Regions from separate parts of the Rossellomorea sp. FM04394 genome, predicted to be linked through region 2. Evidence: predicted binding sites of a transcription regulator. Region 2 holds the regulator's gene; the other holds the start of a gene.
The links. The regulator CtsR, encoded in region 2, represses protease genes until heat stress. The targets are predictions, from matches to a motif close to ATGGTCAATAAAGGTCAAACA.
Positions count from the first base shown of each region.

Region 1: a site for CtsR is predicted at 1,702-1,722, ahead of clpB (ATP-dependent chaperone ClpB). Genes of this name have one in related genera too.

Region 1 is NZ_CP168654.1:1,521,470-1,524,896, forward strand. It holds gene ACCB35_RS07625 (Crp/Fnr family transcriptional regulator) at 1-311, opposite strand, end outside; gene ACCB35_RS07630 (undecaprenyl-diphosphate phosphatase) at 384-1,193, opposite strand; gene ACCB35_RS07635 (YjzC family protein) at 1,398-1,577, shown strand; gene clpB (ATP-dependent chaperone ClpB) at 1,738-3,427, shown strand, end outside.
Region 2 is NZ_CP168654.1:107,840-111,266, reverse strand. It holds gene ACCB35_RS00580 (protein arginine kinase) at 1-1,014, opposite strand, end outside; gene ACCB35_RS00575 (UvrB/UvrC motif-containing protein) at 1,011-1,559, opposite strand; gene ACCB35_RS00570 (CtsR family transcriptional regulator) at 1,579-2,040, opposite strand; rRNA gene rrf (5S ribosomal RNA) at 2,579-2,695, opposite strand; rRNA gene ACCB35_RS00560 (23S ribosomal RNA) at 2,797-3,427, opposite strand, start outside.

The sequences.
Region 1 (3,427 bases), 1.4 Mb from region 2:
TCAAAGACCTCTTTTGGTAACACATAAATCTCCGTATTCTCAAGCATTTTTGCACTGAGCATGTAGTATGCATCTTTACTGAATAAGGTTAATTCACCGATCACATCATGACTTGAACAGATCCGTAAAGACAATTCACGTCCGTCAGGAATCACTTTGCTGATTTGGACACGACCGCTTTTAATTAAATATAATTCGTGAGCAGGCTTTCCTTCTTGAAACAGGAACGATCCTTTTTTGAAATTTTTCACCGTTTTTTTCTCGAAAAATAATTGTTTAATCTCGGAAGGAACTTCTGAAATTTCACTCATGAGATCACGTCATTTCTATCATAATGTCTTATACTTAAAGCTTACCAAAGGAATCAGACAGATAGAAGGGATTTAAGCGAAAATCAATACAGCAGCACCGACAACGGCACAATAAATGGCGAAATATTTCAGGTTTCCTTTAGCCATGATATTCATGAACCACTTTAATGAGAAGTAGGAAGCAATAAGTGATGCGATGAACGCAACTAAGTAAGGGATGGCCATTGAAGCGAGGTTCGGATCCTCAATAAGATCGCTTATTCCGAATACCATCACCCCTACACTTACAGGAATATAGAGGAGGAAAGAGAAACGTAATGCCGTTTCAGCCTTCATTCCACTAGCCATTGCAGCTACGATGGTTGCACCTGAACGGCTGATTCCAGGAATCAGGGCTACTGCCTGGGCAAGACCGATGATGATGGCGTCTTTAACATTTAGGTCACCATCATTTTTTCTTCCTCGAAGGTTGCGGATCAGCCATAGGGCAATACCTGTAATAATAAGTGTAATTCCTACTGTGATGACAGATGTTAAATGTTCCTCAATCACGTCACCGAATAATACACCAATCACCCCGGCAGGGATTGTACCAATCAATAAGTAAACAATGAAATGAAAATCACGTTTCGTTTCAGGTGTTTTATGTTTGAAATAGCCTAAGCCATTCACGATCAGTCGCATGATATCTTCACGGTAAATAATGAGTACAGCCACTAATGAAGCCGTATTAACCAGGATTTCAAATGTTAGGGTAGCATCCTTAATTCCAAGAAAATGCTGGGCCAATAGTAAGTGACCACTGGATGAAATCGGGATTGGTTCAGTAAACCCCTGAAAAATCCCTAAAAATAAGTATTTCATAATCAGATAAAAATCCATTGTGTATCCTCCAAGCTTTTTTTCTCCACAGTTTTTAATTTAACACCATAAAGGGAAAGACTGTAAAGACTTTTTCCAAATGTTAACCGAACCGTAACTTGTTTATCATATAAAGCATTCTGATATCCTTCATCTGGCATGCATGAATGACCGGCCTTGTAGAAAAATAGTAAGGAAGCATCGCTTCGAAAAGGAGGGGTAAGAATGGGACAGTCACGACAATTCAAAGCTGGAGAAAAAGCACCTAATAATGGAGAGTATATAGAAATTGGTGAAACTGGAAGCATGGTGAAAAATCCGCAAAAACTACGCTTAAAAGCGGGAGACCGATTTCCTGAAAACTCCAACCATAATCGTCTTTGGACGTATATGAGAAAACCTTAACCCCATAAGGAACAAGGATGTCGCGTCGACAGCTCACTATTAAATAAGAATGGTGACGCCAATCGGAGGCACTCCCTGTTCCTTTTTCTTTTCCTTTTATATTGAAAAGGATATAATAGATACAAAGGTCAATAAAGGTCAAAGTGTGAGGTGAAGCACGATGAAATTTGATAATATGACTCACAGCATTCAAGAAGGATTGGTTTTTGCAGGAGAGGCAGCCAAAGAAAAATTACATACAGATATCACCCTGCTTCATTTGTGGAAATCCCTCCTTGGATCAGATGACAGTTTTCTTAGCACGATCTATGTTGGTGCAGGGGTAGACGTAGTCGGCCTAAGAAAATGGATTGATGACAAATTAAACGATATACCTGCTGTGGAGGGGAAAGGGCTGCAGTATGGACAGTTTTTTGCAAGAGATATCCATCAGCTCATGCAAGATAGTGATGCCTTAAAGGCTAAATGGGAAGATGACTATATCTCGGTGGAACATCTTGCCCTTGGGTTATTCAACCAAAAGAACCACCCGATTACGATATATTTAACAAAACATAATCTAACAGAAAAACAATTAAAGGACATTATTGAATCGATCAGAGGAGGGAGCAAGGTGAACACACAGAACCCTGAAGTAAAATATGAAGCGTTGAAAAAGTATGGGAGGGATCTTGTTGCGGATGTAAAGTCGGGAAGGATTGATCCAGTCATAGGCAGGGACAGTGAAATCCGCCACGTGATCCGAATCCTTTCCCGTAAAACGAAAAATAATCCTGTTCTTATAGGGGAGCCTGGAGTCGGTAAGACTGCGATCATTGAAGGACTCGCACAGCGGATTGTCAGAAAAGATGTCCCGGAAGGCTTGAAGGATAAAACCATCTTCGAATTGGATATGAGCTCTTTGGTTGCAGGGGCTAAGTTCAGGGGCGAGTTTGAAGAACGATTAAAGGCGGTATTGCAGGAAGTGAGAAAGAGTGAGGGGCGCATTCTTCTTTTTATCGATGAACTTCATACGATTGTGGGCGCAGGGAAGACGGAAGGAGCAATGGATGCGGGTAATATCCTAAAGCCGATGCTTGCGAGGGGAGAACTGCATTGTATAGGTGCGACGACCCTCAATGAATACCGTAAGTACATTGAAAAGGACCCGGCTTTGGAAAGGCGATTTCAACAAGTGCTCGTGCAGGAGCCCAATGTTGAAGATACTATATCTATTTTAAGGGGCTTAAAGGAGCGTTTTGAAATTCATCATGGTGTCAACATCCATGACCGGGCCATTGTGGCAGCTTCCAAGCTTTCTGACCGCTACATTTCTGACCGCTTCCTACCGGACAAAGCCATTGATTTAATCGACGAGGCCTGTGCAATGATCCGTACAGAAATTGACTCTATGCCATCAGAATTGGATGAAGTCACACGTAAAGTGATGCAGCTTGAAATCGAAGAAGCAGCTCTAAATAAGGAAAAGGATCCGTCAAGCCTTGAACGACTCGATCGAATCCGTGAAGATTTAAGTAATCTGAAAGAAAAAGCAACCGTGATGAAGTTAAAATGGGAGCAAGAGAAAGAGAGCATCGGGATTGTTCAGGAGAAACGGGAAGAACTGGAGAAGCTCAGGCGAATGCTTGAAGAAGCAGAAAGTGATTATGATCTGAATAAAGCTGCCGAGCTCCGTCACGGCAGGATTCCCGCTATGGAAAAAGAGCTTGTTGCTGTTGAACAAGAAATGATGAAAGAACAGGAAGGGCGCCTGCTGCGGGAAGAAGTGACGGAAGATGAAGTGGCAAATATTGTAGCAAGATGGACAGGGATACCGGTCACTAAGCTGGTAGAAGGCGAACGAGAGAAGC
Region 2 (3,427 bases):
ATCTCTTTCATTTGGTCTCAATGGACCTCCAGAATATTGTTGTAAAAATCCCGGTTGGGTTAAAATCATTAGTTCATTCAATATATTCTTAGATATGACTTTGATGTATCCTAAATCAATCCCAAGCCTGACATCGGATAAACACTTCGCTGCTTCCTTGGACTCGATGATCCGACTGTGCTCCAAAACGCCAAGTGAACGAAATATCCTATCTTCTAATTGTATGTTAGACGTTTTTACTAATGCGTCCCTTGCCGATTGTTCCTTATCGATGATCTGTTTCACAACACTCAATAAATCTTCCACTATATCTTCCTCAGACTTACCTAGTGTCGTTTGATTCGAAATCTGAAAAATGTTTCCCAACGCCTCGCTGCCTTCTCCATAAATCCCTCTTACCACCAGACCTAATTGATTAATGGCAGGAATGATCCTATTCAACTGTTGGGTTAAAATCAGACCAGGCAGGTGCATCATCACAGAAGCTCTAAGCCCCGTCCCTACATTGGTAGGACAAGTCGTTAAATATCCATGTTTCTCATCAAAAGCAAAATCAAATTCGCTTTCAAACCAATCATCAATCTGATTCGCTCTTTGTAATGCTTCCTTCAATTGTAAGCCTGGATATAAACACTGTATTCGAATATGGTCCTCTTCGTTTACCATTATGCTAATATCTTCTTCACCGGATAAAAGGACAGCCCCATAGTTCGTGTCCTCTGCCAAGTTAGGACTAATGAGGTGTTTCTCCATCAATACCCTCTTTTGGAGTGGCTGAATCTCACTTGTAGGTAAAAATTCTAATTCACCTAATTTCTTCGGGTATAAAGAGAGTTTATCCTTCACACGATCCACGATTTCTTTTGCTTCCTCAGAAGAATAAAGAGTGGAGAAACGAAAGTCTGTCAGGTTTCTTGCAAGGCGAACCCGTGAGCTGAGAACAATATCCGAATTCGGTCCCTCTTCATTCATCCAGGAACTAACGGCATTTTGTAAAAACCTTTCCAGGCTCATCCTTTATCTCCCCCCTCATTTTTAATATCTTTTTCCAGGGAGCGAATTTCGTCTCGTATTTCTGCTGCTTTTTCAAACTCTTCATCCGCAATCATCGTTTGCAGGTCTGACTTCAGCTGCTGAATTTTTTTCTTCACATGAATCGCCCCGCCCATACGTTCCGGTACCTTCCCGTGATGCTCCACATTTCCACTATGAACACGCTTTAATAGAGGAGTCAGCTCATCCTTGAACGTCTCATAACAATGTGCACACCCAAATCGTCCTACATTAATAAATTGCTGTAAGGTCATCTTACACTTTTCACACTGTAAAACCTCTGACTTGGGAATTTCCGTTTCCTTTGCCTGCTTAATAGCAGGGGCTATATTAAGAAGACCTGCCAAAAGATTGTTCACAGAGAAGCCGGAAGAAGAATCAAACATAAACATTTCACCCTTATCCTGAGCGCATTGCTCGCATAAATGAACCTCTGTCTTTTCCCCATTTATCACCTTGGTAAAATGAAGGGTTGCAGGTCTTTCATTACACTCTTGACAAATCATCCTACTCACCTCTCAAAACTTACTCGTACTTCAAAGAATCCAGCATGGCTCTGAGCATTCTTCCTCTCAAAACATCCCGTTCTGGTAAATCTACCATGATTACCGAGCGATCCATCACGCTGAGCATGATCTTTGCTTCCCGTTCAGAAATGATATCCTCTTCTACTAAACGAAAAACAATATCAGCTGCCGTATTCTGGCTGATCGTCTGTGTAATGAGTGCCACTAGCTGGTCAATAAGATGAACTTGATCGTGGGCCTTTACTTTCATAATCCTGATATAGCCCCCGCCACCTCGTTTACTCTCTACTACATACCCTCTTTCAATCGTGAAGCGGGTATTGATCACATAATTAATTTGAGAAGGAACACATTGAAACTTATCAGCGATCTCGCTTCTTTTAATCTCGACTATCTCACTTTCACTCAGTTCTAATACATTCTTTAAATAACGTTCAATGATGTCGGATATGTTCCTCATCAAACCTCCTCCTCATTTTGACTTTGACTATATTTGACTATAATTATACAACTGCGTTTTAATCTTTGCAATTATGAAGTTTAACCTTAGAAGTTTTCCTGTTTTAGGAAAGTTTTAAACGTGTAATTGTGAGATTGTTGGATAGAAAACAGGAAATGGGGCATTGAGTGGGTGTGAATTTCTTGGAGGGGAATTGGTGGAACTGGTTTCACGTGGGTTTTGATTTGTGATGTTATGTGGTGTGGGTTACTGGAATGATGGATTAGAAGTTTTGGTTGGGTGAAAGAATTGATTATTCCTTAGTAAAGGGTGTGGAGAATCACTTTGTTAGATAGTGAATGTGTTCTCATTAGGACGAATACTGGTGTTTTGACTGGTAAAATGAATGTGGTTTTTGAGAAGTTTGTGGTAATTGCGTCATTTTCGAGGGGGATTGCGTATTTTACCAAATAATATCTTTTAAAAACTCATCGCACACCCATTTTAACAATCACACCAAAAAAAAGAGTAACTCATTGGAGTTACTCTTTTCACATTTGCCTGGCGACGTCCTACTCTCACAGGGGGAGATCCCCCAACTACCATCGGCGCTGAAGAGCTTAACTTCCGTGTTCGGCATGGGAACGGGTGTGACCTCTTCGCCATTATCACCAGACGAATATTCAATTGAAGGGTTGTTCCTTCAAAACTAGATAAAGAATTGATGTCAAGAAAGCCGAATATCGACCAATGTTGTTCATTTAAAAATGACTCTTTGTGGTTAAGTCCTCGATCGATTAGTATCAGTCAACTCCACATGTCGCCATGCTTCCATCTCTGACCTATCTACCTAGTCATCTTCTAGGGATCTTACTCACATACGTGATGGGAAATCTCATCTCGAGGGGGGCTTCATGCTTAGATGCTTTCAGCACTTATCCCTTCCGCACATAGCTACCCAGCGATGCCTTTGGCAAGACAACTGGTACACCAGCGGTGCGTCCATCCCGGTCCTCTCGTACTAAGGACAGCTCCTCTCAAATTTCCTGCGCCCACGACGGATAGGGACCGAACTGTCTCACGACGTTCTGAACCCAGCTCGCGTACCGCTTTAATGGGCGAACAGCCCAACCCTTGGGACCGACTACAGCCCCAGGATGCGATGAGCCGACATCGAGGTGCCAAACCTCCCCGTCGATGTGGACTCTTGGGGGAGATAAGCCTGTTATCCCCGGGGTAGCTTTTATCCGTTGAGCGATGGCCCTTCCATGCGGAACCACCGGATCACTAAGCCCGACTTTCGTCCCTGCTCGACTTGTAGGTCTCGCAGTCAAGCTCCCTTGTGCCTTTACACTCTGCGAATGATTTCCAACCATTCTGAGGGAACCTTTGGGCGCCTCCGTTACTC